DNA from 2 places in the Kitasatospora sp. NPDC059827 genome. Region 1 is predicted to be linked to the other one. Evidence: riboswitches for the same ligand, from Rfam matches in the RefSeq annotation. Region 1 holds a riboswitch; the other holds the start of a gene.
The links. Region 1 has a riboswitch for magnesium ahead of ACFV8H_RS05300 (NRAMP family divalent metal transporter). Riboswitches for the same ligand answer to the same signal wherever they lie in the genome.
Positions count from the first base shown of each region.

Region 2: another riboswitch for magnesium. It lies ahead of ACFV8H_RS19420 (NRAMP family divalent metal transporter); the one in region 1 lies ahead of ACFV8H_RS05300 (NRAMP family divalent metal transporter).

Region 1 is NZ_JBHWIV010000005.1:149,662-156,317, reverse strand. It holds gene ACFV8H_RS05315 (LysR family transcriptional regulator) at 1-17, shown strand, start outside; gene ACFV8H_RS05310 (FdhF/YdeP family oxidoreductase) at 148-2,469, shown strand; gene ACFV8H_RS05305 (YhgE/Pip domain-containing protein) at 2,476-3,801, opposite strand; M-box (ykoK) riboswitch at 3,974-4,151, shown strand; gene ACFV8H_RS05300 (NRAMP family divalent metal transporter) at 4,512-6,161, shown strand; gene ACFV8H_RS05295 (hypothetical protein) at 6,265-6,585, shown strand; gene ACFV8H_RS05290 (hypothetical protein) at 6,656-6,656, shown strand, end outside.
Region 2 is NZ_JBHWIV010000028.1:33,420-40,075, reverse strand. It holds gene ACFV8H_RS19445 (ABC transporter ATP-binding protein) at 1-269, opposite strand, end outside; gene ACFV8H_RS19440 (helix-turn-helix transcriptional regulator) at 266-790, opposite strand; gene ACFV8H_RS19435 (hypothetical protein) at 1,181-1,837, shown strand; gene ACFV8H_RS19430 (YoaK family protein) at 2,011-2,688, opposite strand; gene ACFV8H_RS19425 (MgtC/SapB family protein) at 2,796-3,530, opposite strand; gene ACFV8H_RS19420 (NRAMP family divalent metal transporter) at 3,667-5,382, opposite strand; M-box (ykoK) riboswitch at 5,748-5,924, opposite strand; gene ACFV8H_RS19415 (ABC transporter ATP-binding protein) at 6,093-6,656, shown strand, end outside.

The DNA.
Region 1 (6,656 bases):
CCTTGCCGGAGCCGTAGCGGTCGACGCGCGGGGCCGTAGCGGCCAACGCGCCGGAGCCGTAGCGGTCGACGCGCGGGGGCCGACGGCCCGGCGTAGCGTCGACCCGGACCCCCGAGTGACCCAGCCGCGCGACGGAAGGCGAGCACCGTGACCACCTCCGACGACGAAGCGACCGCCGCCGCCCCGCAGCAGCCGGAGGAGGTCGGCCCCTCCCCCGCCGCGCCGCCCCGCTACGCGCCGTACCACCACCCCGCCGCCGGCTGGGGCGCGGCGAAGAGCGTCACCCGTTTCATGGCCCGCGAGGGGGCGTACCTGGACGGCCCGCGGGCCGTCATGCGGATGAACCACGAGAACGGCGGCTTCGACTGCCCGGGCTGCGCCTGGCCGGACGACACCAAGGGCCTGCACCTGGACATCTGCGAGAACGGCATCAAGCACGTCACCTGGGAGATGACCCGCAAGCGGGTCGGCCGGGAGTTCTTCGCCGCGCACTCGGTGACCGAGCTGTCCGACTGGAGCGACTTCGCCCTGGAGGACCAGGGCCGGCTCACCGAGCCGATGGTCTACGACCCGGACACCGACCACTACCTGCCGATCGGCTGGAAGGACGCGTTCGACCTGGTCGGCCGCACCCTGCGGGGGCTGGACGACCCGAACCGGGCGGCCTTCTACACCTCCGGCCGGCTCGGCAACGAGGCGACCTTCCTCTACCAGCTGATGGCCCGCGAGCTGGGCACCAACAACCTCCCCGACTGCTCCAACATGTGCCACGAGGCCAGTGGACGGGCCCTCCAGGCGGCGCTGGGCACCGGGAAGGGGACGGTCGACCTCAAGGACTGGGAGGTCACCGACGCGCTGTTCATCCTGGGCGTCAACGCGGCCTCCAACGCGCCCCGGATGCTCACCTCGCTCGCCGAGGCCTTCCGGCGCGGCGCGCAGATCGTGCACGTCAACCCGCTGGTCGAGGCGGCGGCGACCCGGACGATCATCCCCCACGACTTCACCGACATGGCGCTGAACCGGGCGACCCGCACCAGCACGCTCAACCTCCAGCCGCGGATCGGCGGCGACATGGCGCTGCTGCGCGGCATGGCGAAGGCGCTCCTGGAGCAGTCCGCGGCCGACGACGGGGCGCTGGACCGGCTCTTCATCGAGCGGCACACCAGCGGCTTCGCGGCCTACCGGCGCGTCTGCGAGCAGACGCCCTGGGCGGAGCTGGAGCGCCAGAGCGGGCTGGGCCGGGCGGAGATCCTCAAGGCGGCGCGGGTCTACCGCGAGGCGGACCGCTCGATCTTCAGCTGGTGCCTGGGCGTCACCCAGCACGAGCACGGGGTGGACACCGTACGGGAGATCGTCAACCTGCTGCTGCTGCGCGGCAACCTGGGCCGGGAGGGGGCCGGGCCCTCGCCGGTGCGCGGGCACAGCAACGTCCAGGGCAACCGCACCTGCGGGATCGACCACCGGCCGGCCGACGCCTTCCTGGACCGGCTCGGCGCGGTCTGCCGGATCGACCCGCCGCGCGCCCACGGCCTGGACACGGTCGGGACGATCGAGGCGATGCGGCGCGGCGAGGTGACCGTCTTCGTCGGCATGGGCGGCAACTTCGCGCTCGCCGCCCCGGACTCCCCCTACACCTACCAGGCCCTGCGCACCTGCGAGTTGACCGTCCAGGTGAGCACCAAGCTGAACCGCAGCCACCTGGTGCACGGCCGCCGGGCGCTGATCCTGCCCTGCCTCGGCCGGACCGAGAAGGACCACCAGCGCGCCGGGGTGCAGTCCACCTCGGTCGAGGACTCGATGAGCATGGTGCACCTGTCGGCCGGCATGAAGCGCCCGGCCTCACCGCACCTGCTCTCCGAGCCCGCGATCGTCGCCGGGATGGCCCGCGCGGCCCTGCCGGACAGCCCCACCCCGTGGGAGTGGTACATCGAGGACTACGACCGGATCCGCGACACCATGGCCGAAGTCCTGGACGGCTTCGAGGACTTCAACCGCCGGGTGCGGCTGCCGCTGGGCTTCCGGATCAAGCAGCCCGCCCGCGAACTGGTCTTCCTCACCCCCTCCGGCAAGGCCGAGTTCTCCGCCGCCGCGCTGCCCGACGTCGTCCCCGCGCCCGGCACCCTGGCGCTCGGCACAATGCGCTCGCACGACCAGTGGAACACCACCATCTACTCGGACGACGACCGCTACCGGGGCGTGAAGAACCTGCGCACCCTGGTCTTCCTCAACCGGGACGACATGCGCGAGCGCGGCATCGCCGAGTTCGACCCGGTGGACATCACCAGCACCGCCCGGGACGGCTCCACCCGCTCGGTGCACGGCTACCTGGCCGTCCCGTACGACATCCCGCGCGGCTGCGCGGCCGGGTACATGCCGGAGCTGAACGTGCTGTGCGCGATCGGCGACCACAGCACCCAGAGCGACCAGCCGATCATGAAGCACCTCAAGGTGACCGTCACCAAGGCCTAGGAGCGGCTACTCCGAGGGCTGGGGCGTCCAGCGGTGCAGGCCCTTGCGGTCGTAGTAGCGGGTCATCCCGAAGCCGAAGGCCAGGGCCAGCGCCACCCCGATGGCGATCATGACCCAGCCGCGGGCCAGCCCGGCGTCCGAGCGGGCGTCGAAGAAGAGGATCGCCCGGATGCCGTCGCTCAGCTGCCGCATCGGCTCGAAGACGGCCAGGAAGCGGTAGAAGCCGGGCACCGCCTGGAGCGGGACGGTCGCCCCGGAGGACGGCAGGGCGAGCGCGATGAACACGAACATGGACACCAGCTGCCCGATCCCGCCGAACGCGGCGTTGATCGCCTGCACGCCGAGGCCGACGGCGAGGCTGGCGCAGTAGGCGAACACCCACAGCAGGGCCTGGTGCGGGGCGTCCATGCCGAGGATCCCGGCCGTGCAGAGCAGCACCAGGGAGGTGGTGACCAGCATGATCCCGGCGGTCATCAGCATCTTGAGCAGCAGGGTCTGGGTGCGGCTGATCGGGACGGTCGGGCGGCGGGTGTGCCAGGGGCCGATCTCGCTGTCGCTGTAGCCGAGCGCGGTGTCGACGCCGTTGTGGATGATGTTGCCGCCGATGAAGCCGGTCAGCACGGCGAGCAGGGTGAAGTAGAAGGCGCTCAGGCCGAGGCCGCTGTGGCTGCCGATCGGGTGGCCGACCTGGGTGGCGACGGCGAACGGGTCGGCGAGCAGCAGCCGGGCGGTGGCGCCGGTGTCCGGCCCCTGGGCGCCCGGGCCGCCCTGGGCCGGTACGGCGGCCAGCAGCCGCTGTCCGGCCGCGACCGAGGCCTGGTGGGCGGCGTTCTGGGCGATCTGGGCGGCGATCGAGGAGCCGAGGCTGCCCAGGCCGGGGTTGGTGAGGACGGTGAGGGTGGGCCGGTGAGTGGCCCCGCCGGTGGCGAGCGCGGTGACGGTGGCGGTGAAGTCGGCGGGGACGAGCAGCACGCCGTAGACCTTGCCGGCGGCGAGCAGGTCGCGGGCGCCCGCGTCGTCGGTCTGGCGCCAGCGGACGGTGTCGTCCGGGGTCCCGGCCACCACGGCGCGGGTCAGCTGGGTGCCGAGGTTGACCGGCTGGCCGGGCGGGGGCGGGGCCTGGTCGGCGTTCACCAGGGCGATCGGCAGCCGGTGCAGGTGCCCGGTCGGGTTGACGATGCCGCCCAGGTAGAGCAGCGAGAGCAGCGCGGCCACCAGGGCGCACAGGACGCCGGGGAAGAGCCAGAGCTTCGGGCGCCGGGCGAGCGCCAGCGCCCTCGCCCGCCGGGGAGCCCCCGGAGGTCCTGCGGTCTGGGAGCCTGCGGTCGCCATGCCACCCCTCAGCTGCGTGTGCGGGTACGGATCCGGCGGGAAGTCGTTCCGTCGTCACGTGGCGCTCAAACCCGCGTCACCCGGACGGACGTCACGCCTCGCGAAAGGTAAAGGTTCTACCAAGTGCGCAAGTATCGCGCCCCCGCCGGTCTATGCTTCTGGAGGTTTGAAGAAGGCACCTCGTTCGGTGAGGCTTCTTCACGGACACAGGCCACTGATCCGACGACGTCGAGAGACGCCCAGGGTTAGGACAGATCTTCCCGACCTAAGGGTTGATCCGAAGTGGCTTCCGCCCCGAACGGGCCGGACACGCCGTGGAGTGCCAAAGCTCTGACGAGTTGGGGTGAACCGGTGGACGTTCCGCGCGCCGGTGAACTCCTTGCCGCGTCGATGAAACGCACCACGGGGTGCGTCGACCGGGAGGAGGCGAGAGACATGGATTGCAGTAGTCCGGGCCACAGTAGCCCCTGCCCCCGCCTGTCCTCGTACACCTCCGGCACGCGGTAACAACCTTCCCTGCGCGTATAACTGACACACCGTCACGTCATGGCGGCGACGTCGTCGCACCGTTCACCAGCACGCACGCGGCTCCGCCGTGCCCACCCCGGCACGCCCCGCCGCGGGCCGGTGCGCCGTGCCCGCACGCAGGGGGAATTACTGCTGCGCGCCCCCATCACCCCGCCTGTCCCGGGGTCCACGGGAGGAACGTCATGACCACCAACGCCACACTCAACTCCAAGCCGCAGAAGCCGCGTTCGGCCGTCCTGGACGACGCCCACGTCGGCGACATCAAGGGTGCGCTCGGCACCATCAAGCTCGATGACGACGCACCGCGCCAGGGTCTGTCGGCAAGACTCAAGACCCTGCTGGCGATCGTCGGCCCCGGCCTGATCGTGATGGTCGGCGACAACGACGCCGGCGCCTTCTCCACCTACGGCCAGGCCGGCCAGAACTACGGCACCCAGCTGCTGTGGACGCTGCTGATGCTGGTGCCCGTGCTGTACGTCAACCAGGAGATGGTGCTGCGCCTGGGCGCGGTCACCGGTGTCGGCCACGCCCGGCTGATCCTGGAGCGCTTCGGCAAGTTCTGGGGCGCGTTCAGCGTCATCGACCTCTTCCTGCTCAACGCCCTCACCCTGGTCACCGAGTTCATCGGCGTGACGCTCGCGGCCGGCTACCTGGGCCTGCCCAAGGTCGCCTCGGTGGTGCTGGCGGCGGCGATCATCATCGCCTCGGCCTTCACCGGCTCCTTCCAGCGCTTCGAGCGGGTCGCGGTGACCCTGTGCATAGGCTCGCTGCTGCTGGTGCCGATCTACTTCATGGTCCACCCGAAGACCTCGCAGATGGCCCACGACTTCGTGGTGCCGCAGATGCCGGGCGGCGCGGGCGAGTTGGCCGCGGTCATGCTGGTGATCATCTCGATCGTCGGCACCACCGTCGCCCCCTGGCAGCTGTTCTTCCAGCAGTCGTACGTCATCGACAAGCGGATCACCCCGCGCTTCATGAGGTACGAGAAGGCCGATCTCTGGATCGGCATCGCGATCGTGATCATCGGCGCCGCCGCCATGATGGGCTTCACCGCCGCCGCCTTCGCGGGCACCGACGGCTTCGGCCAGTTCTCCGACGCCGGGGCCGTCGCCAAGGGCATCGAGGACAAGGCCGGCCACCTGGCGGGCGTGCTGTTCGCCATCGCCCTGCTGGACGCCTCGATCATCGGCGCCTTCGCCGTCTCGCTCTCCACCGCCTACGCCATCGGCGACGTCTTCGGCATCAAGCACTCGCTGCACCGCGGGGTCAAGGGCGCCAAGGGCTTCTACGCCGTGTACGCCGGACTGGTGGCCGTCGCCGCGACGATCACCCTGCTGTCCAACGGCTACACCCAGGGCCTGATCACCCAGTTCGTCCAGGTGCTGGCCGGGGTGCTGCTGCCCTCCGCCACCGTCTTCCTGCTGCTGCTCTGCAACGACAAGGCCGTGCTCGGCCCCTGGGTGAACGGTCCCAAGACCAACGCCTTCACCGCCGCCGTGGTCGGCGTGCTGGTCACCCTGTCGCTGATCCTCACCGCGGCCGTCGTCTGGCCGGACATCAGCTCGGACGCGATCCTGCGGATCATGGCCGGCTGCGGGGTGGCGGGCGTCCTGGTCGCCGGGTACTCCTTCCTCTCCGGCCGCCGCGGCACCAAGGAGGACCCGATCGACCGCACCGGCCGGGAGAACTGGCGGATGCCCCCGCTGGAGACCTTGGAGAAGCCGGTGATGTCCACCACCCGCAAGCTCGGCATGGGCGCCCTGCGCGTCTACCTGCTGGTCGCGATGGTGATGGTGATCGTCAAGATCGTGCAGACCGCACTGAACCACTGACCCGGACGCCGAGGGCGGCGCCGCACACGACGGCCCGCCGCCCCCGGCCCCGCCCCGGAACCCTCGACCACCCCGCACCCGGGGGAAGGAAGGCAGTACGGCCATGCGCACCACCACCCCCTTCCACCACCTCTTCCACCACTGCCCCAGCGTCCGACTCGCCCTGCACGACGGCGTCGAGCGCGCCTACCGCCTCGACGACCCCGGCAGCTGCCCCCGCTCGGGCACCCGCAACACCCCGGCCTCCGCGTACGAGCCGCGTGTCCACCTGGCCTACCTGCTGGCCCGCCAGGGCCACCGCCCGGACTGGCTCGCCCGCTTCGCGGACCTCCCGCCGGCCGCCGCGCACCGGATCGCCCTCGCCGCCGCCCGCCACCGGGCCGCCGCCGCGACCACGCCCGCGCCCGCGCCCGCCGCTGCCTGAATCATCAACTCCCCTGCGCACCAGCGCACTTGTTCAGATCTTGCCTGTCCTGTCACGGAGGTGACCAGCCA
Region 2 (6,656 bases), on a different contig from region 1:
AACTGGAAGACGAAGCCGAACTTGTCGCGGCGCAGGGCACTGCGCTGTGCCTCGTTCATGCGGTCCAGGCGCTGCCCCTCGAACAGCACCTCGCCGGCGTCGGGCACCAGGATGCCGGCCAGGCAGTGGAGTAACGTCGACTTGCCCGAGCCGCTGGGGCCCATGACGGCGAGCGCCTCGCCGGCCCCGACGGACAGGCTCGCCCCGCGCAGGGCGGGCGTCTCACCGAAGGCGAGGGCGAGGTCGCGGGCCTCGATGACCGCGGTCATCCGCGCACCTCCGCGGCGAGGGCGTCCAGCCGGGCGGCGGTGAGGTCGATCCAGCGCAGGTCGGCCTCCAGGTGGAACAGGCCGTGGTCGGCGAGCAGGGCGTCCACCAGGGCGCCGGTGCGGCGCAGTTCGGTGAGTTCGCGCATCCGGCGCAGGTGGGCACTGCGCTGGGTGTCCAGGTACAGCTCGGCGTCGCGGCCGAGCAGCAGGGCCAGCACCACCTTGGTGAACAGCACGGACTGCAGGGTGGGTTCGGGGGCGACCGGCTCCTGGAGCCAGGTCTCGAACTCGGTCGCCCCGGTCTCGGTGATGACGTAGCGCTTGCGCTCGGGCCCGTCGCCCGGCTCGGCCTCACCGGCCATCACCTTGCCGTCGCGGGCCAGTCGGCCGAGGGTCGCGTAGACCTGGCCGTACGGGAGGGGCTTGCCCCGGCCGAAGAAGGAGTCGTAGTCGCGCTTGAGGTCGTAGCCGTGGCTCGGCTCCCGCTCCAGCAGCCCGAGGAGGGTCAAAGGAACACTCATGCGGAGGACCATACACCAGGGATATACACCGAGTGTATATCCGGCGAGAACAAGCCACTGACCTGGTGGAACGTCAACTCGTCGACAGGGGCGGGCAGGAGGCGGCCCCACGACCGCCCCCTGCGCCGCACCACGACCCGGCACCCCCACGGTCACCGGACCGGGGCCGCACCCAGGCACGGAGGGCGCGGCCGGACTCCAGCCTGCCCGCCCGGGCGGCCCCTGCCGAGGGCCGAACGTCCCGGGTGGACCGGGCCCGGCCAGGGCGAATCGGGTCGAACCGGGACGGCCGGCACCACGAGCGAATCCCGGTCTTGTGCGAGGGGGGCGGTCGGGTGGAGATTGGGTAACGAAACCCCGTACGCGCCCGCGTCCTTGAGGAGATCCAGCGTGTCCAGCACACCCCGCCCGGCCAGGTCGGCGTCGCTCCCGCGGCGAACCGGCCGTCAGCTGCGGCGGGCCTTCGGTGCCCGGCACGAACCGTTGGCCCGCCCGCTCGACCGGTCCCGCGCCCGCGCCTGGCTGCTCACCGTCGTCGGCGGGCTGCTGGCCACCGCCCTCTCCGTCGGCGGCGCACTGCTGCTCTTCCGCGCCACCGCCCCGCAGGCCGACACCGACCTGACCCGGCTGCACCGGATCGACGCCGTGGTGACCGCCGAGCCCAACCGCGGCACGGCTCCCACCAGCCGGTTCTCCGGCGGCTACGGCAACCGGGTCGAGGTCGAGGCCGCCTGGACCTACCCCGGGGCCACCCCGCACACCGGCACCGTCGAGGCCTCCGGCCCACCCACCGTCGGCGGCGTCGTCCAGGTCTGGGTCGACCCGGCCGGCAACGCCACCGATCCGCCGCTCGACCGCACCGCCCTCGCCGTCTCCGCGGCCTGCACCGGCGCCGGTGCACTGCTCGCCCTGTCCGCCCTGATCGCCTTCGCCCTGCGGCTGCGCCTGAGCGCGCTCAACCGCCGGGCCGAGACCGGCTGGACCGCCGAGTGGGCCCGACTGGAGCCGCTCTGGAGCGGCCGCGCCGGGCACCGCCGGGAGGAGTGAAAGGGGCCCGTCCTCGAACGCGACCGTCCGTCCCGTCCGTCCCGTCCGTCCTGTCCGTCCTGTCCGTCCTGTCCGTCCGTCCGTCCGTCCGTCCGGGGAGGTGGGCAGCAGGAGCCGGACGGGAACGGCCGGACCGGTCCGGCAGCAGGCCGCCCGGAGGAGCTGTCGCGGCCTCAGCGGCGCGCCGTCCAGGCCGGGGCCGGGACGGGCCCGGCCGCGTGGTGGGTGAGGGCGGCGACCGCGACCAGCAGGGCGAGCGCCAGGCCCAGGGCGACCGGGACGGCGGCGTGCAGGACCAGGACGGCACCGAGGAGGGCGCCGGCGAACATCCACACCGTCGAGGCGAGCCGGCGCGGGCCGGTGCGGTCCGCGGCGAGGGCGGTGATGGTCATGGTGAGCACGGTGGTGGTGAGGTCGGGGACCTTGAGCGAGCGGACCACCGCGTTCTGGCCGCCCATGGCGAGGGCGAGCAGCCCGATCAGGGTGTAGCGGGCGGGCTCGGAGCCGTGGCCGAGCACGGCCGCCAGGACGGTGCTCGCGGAGACGAGCACCGCCTGGCCGGCGACGGCGACGGTCAGCAGGTGCCCCCGGTGGCCGGGCAGGTGCCGGGCCAGGTGGCCGCCGGCCAGGGCGCCGAGCACGAAGGCGGCCAGGGCGGCCAGCGAGGCGGTGGCGGACAGGCCGGGGGCGCCGGCCAGGGCGAAGCCGAGGAAGACCACGTTGCCGGTCATGTTGGCGACGAAGACGTGTCCGAGCTCCAGGTAGCTGACCGCGTCCACCACCCCGGTCACCAGGGTCAGCACCAGCAGCATCGGCACCAACGGCCCGTGCTCGGGGTCGGCTTTCAGCATCGGACGGCCTCCCGGAGGGTACGCGTGACGGTCCCTCCGTTCTACTACCTCGGCTCCCTCGGCGTGCTCAGGCATGCTCAGGCGTGCTCAGGCGTGCTCAGATGTGCTCAGGCGAGCGCGGGGCTGCCCGGTTCGTCCGACTCGTCGTCCAGGTGCCAGTGCAGGTCCCGGACGCCCGGCTCCAGCGAGAGCCGGCTGACGACCTGCTCCAGCGCGGGGGCCACCTGGCCCGTGATCGCCACGGTGGCCCGCAGGCTGGTGGCGTCGCCCTGCTCGGTGCGGCGGGCGCGCAGGCCGGTCGGGGCCAGGCCGGAGGCGGTCAGGGCCTGGAGCAGCAGGGCCCGGATGTGGGTCTCGGACTTGCGGTCGCACTCCACGTGGACGGTGGCCCGGGTGGTGGAGTCCGGGTCGCTGCCGGACTGCGGGGACCGGTCGAGCAGTCGGCCGGCCGGGCGCAGCACCAGGTGGACGGCGAGCACCGCGAAGGTGCCGAGCGCGGCCAGCTCCAGCTTGCCGGAGGCCGCCAGCACCCCGACCGCGGCCGAACACCACAGCGTGGCGGCGGTGTTGAGGCCACGGACGCCGGCCCCGTCGCGCAGGATCACGCCACCGCCGAGGAAGCCGATGCCGGAGACCACGTAGGAGGCGACCCGGGTGGGGCTGCCGGTGTCGCCGACCGCCTCGCTGTACAGGACGAACAGGGTGGCACCGGCGGCGACCAGGGCGTTGGTCCGCAGGCCGGCCATCCGGGCCCGCCACTGGCGCTCGATGCCGATCAGCGCGCCGCAGGCGACGCCGGTGGCGAGCCGGACCAGGAACTCGACGGTGGTCAGGGTGTGCACGACGGCACCTCCTCCAGAGGATTCACGGGGAAACGGGGCAACACGGGGAACGCGGGCCGGGGGGATCGCGGGCAAAGGAACGGACGGGTGGCGAGCCGCTGCCCGCCACCCGTCCGTACGGGCTCCGCTCGGCGGCTCAGTGGTTGAGCGCGGTCTGGACGACCTTGATGATGACCATGACCATCGCGATCAGCAGGTAGGCGCGCAGGGCGCCCATGCCGACCTTGCGGGCGGTGGACATCACCGGACGGCCCAGCGTCTCCAGCGGGGGCATCCGCCAGTCCTCCCGGCCGGTGCGGTCATGGGGGCACCCCCGGCCGGAGGCTGGGGGAGGGTCCTCCTTGGTGCCGGTGCGGCCGGCGGTGAAGAAGTAGCCCGCGACCAGGACCCCGATCACGCCGCAGCCGCCCATGATCCACAGGATCGCGTCCGAGCTGATGTCCGGCCAGACCACCGAGGCGGTCAGGATCAGCGAGAGCATCACCAGCACGCCGACCACCGTGGAGGTGAAGGCGTTGGTCCGGGGCCCGTTGGCCCAGGGGCCGAGCACGGCCTTGTCGTTGCAGAGCAGCAGCAGGAAGACGGTGGCGGAGGGCAGCAGCACCCCGGCCAGCACCTGGACGAACTGGGTGATCAGGCCCTGGGTGTAGCCGTTGGACAGCAGGGTGATCGTCGCGGCGACGGCCACCAGTCCGGCGTACACGGCGTAGAAGCCCTTGGCGCCCTTGACCCCGCGGTGCAGCGAGTGCTTGATGCCGAACACGTCGCCGATGGCGTAGGCGGTGGAGAGCGAGACGGCGAAGGCGCCGATGATCGAGGCGTCCAGCAGGGCGATGGCGAACAGCACGCCCGCCAGGTGGCCGGCCTTGTCCTCGATGCCCTTGGCGACGGCGGCCGTGTCGGAGAACTGACCGAAGCCGTCGGTGCCCGCGAACGCCGCCGCCGTGAGGCCGATCAGCGCGGCCGCGCCGATGATCACGATCGCGATGCCGATCCACAGGTCGACCTTCTCGTACTTCATGAAACGCGGGGTGATCCGCTTGTCGATGACGTACGACTGCTGGAAGAACAGCTGCCAGGGGGCGACGGTGGTGCCGACGATCGAGATGATGACCATCATGACGGCCGCGAGCTGGCCGGCGCCGCCGGGCATCTGCGGCGTCACGAAGTCGTGGGCCATCTGCGAGGTCTTCGGGTGGACCATGAAGTAGATCGGGACCAGCAGCAGCGAGCCGACGCAGAGCGTGATGGCGACCCGCTCGAAGCGCTGGAAGGAGCCGGTGAAGGCCGAGGCGATGATGATCGCCGCCGCCAGCACCACCGAGAGGACCTTGGGCAGGCCCAGGTACCCGGCCGCCATGGTGACGCCGATGAACTCGGTGACCAGGGTGAGGGCGTTGAGCAGGAAGAGGTCGATGACGCTGAACGCGCCCCAGAACTTGCCGAAGCGCTCCAGGATCAGCCGGGCGTGGCCGACACCGGTGACCGCGCCCAGGCGCAGCACCATCTCCTGGTTGACGTACAGCACCGGGACGAGCAGGAGCAGCGTCCACAGCAGCTGGGTGCCGTAGTTCTGGCCGGCCTGGCCGTAGGTGGAGAAGGCGCCGGCGTCGTTGTCGCCGACCATGACGATCAGGCCGGGGCCGACGATCGCCAGCAGGGTCTTGAGCCGGGCGGAGAGTCCGTGGCGGGGGGTGGTGTCGTCGAGCCGGATGGTGCCGAGCGCACCCTTGATGTCGCCGACGTGGGCGTCGTCCAGGACGGCGGACTTGGCGGCCGGAGCGGCGGCGGGAGCGGCGGCGGGAGCGGTGGGGACCGTGGGAATCTTCGGGTCCAGCATCACGTTGGTCATGGCGGGGCCTCCCTCCCCCTACCTTGAGGGGGCGTCAGGGGGCACGCAGCGGCGAACCTCCCTGCGGGCGCACGGCATCCACGCCGTACGGCGACGCTGAGCGGCGGCGGCCGTGCGGGCACGATGATGCTGACGACGCGTCAAGCGGCTTGCGTCCGGGCATGGTTGAGCGCAGGACGAAGCTTCGGGTGAACGCGCAGGGAAGGTTGTTACCGCGTGCCGGAGGTGTTCGAGAGCATGCGGGGGCAGGGGCTACTGTGGCCCGGACTATCGCAGTCCATGTCTCTCGCCTCCTCCCGGTCGGGGGCGCACCGTCTGTGCGCCGCATCACGACACGGCAAGGAGCACACCGGCCTTCGAGGACCGGTACACCCCAACTCGTCAGAGCTTTGGCACTCCACGGCGTGTCCAGCCGGATCGGCCGGAAGCCACTTGGGGTCAACCCTTAACTCGGGAAGACCTGTCCTGAACCTGGGCGTCTCTCGACGTCGTCGGGTCAGTGGCCTGTGTCCGTGAAGACGCCTCACCGAACGAGGTGCCTTTTCAAACCTCCCAAAGCATAGACCCGGCGCGGCGACCCCGAGTCACCTTTTCGGCCGATCTTCGACAGCTTTGTAGAACCTTGACCAAATCCGCCATGACTTGCTCATCCCCCACCGGCATATATAGTTCACCGACATATGCAGCTGAACAGCTCACGAGGGGGAACCATGTCCCACATCGATCCGAGCCGACCCGCGCCCGTCCTGCAGCTGGCCGGAGTCTCCCGGGTGCACGGCCGCGGCGCCGCCGAGGTGCACGCCCTGCGCGAGGTCGACCTGACCGTCCACGCCGGCGAGTTCGTCGCCGTGATGGGGCCCTCCGGCTCGGGCAAGTCGACCCTGCTCACCCTGGCCGGCGGGCTGGACCTGCCCAGCGGCGGCGAGGTGCTGGTCGAGGGCGTCACCCTCGGCGGCCTCGGCCGGGGCAAGCTCGCCGACCTGCGGCGACGCTCCGTCGGCTACGTCTTCCAGGACTACAACCTGATCCCGGCGCTCACCGCCGCCGAGAACATCGCCCTGCCGCGCGAGCTCGACGGCGTCTCCGGACGCACCGCCCGCCGGGAGGCCCTCGCCGCCCTGGAGGAACTGGGCATCGGCGAGCTCGCCGACCGCTTCCCCGACGACATGTCCGGCGGCCAGCAGCAGCGCGTCGCCATCGCCCGCGCCCTGATCGGCGAGCGCCGCCTCGTCCTCGCCGACGAACCCACGGGGGCGCTCGACTCCGCCACCGGC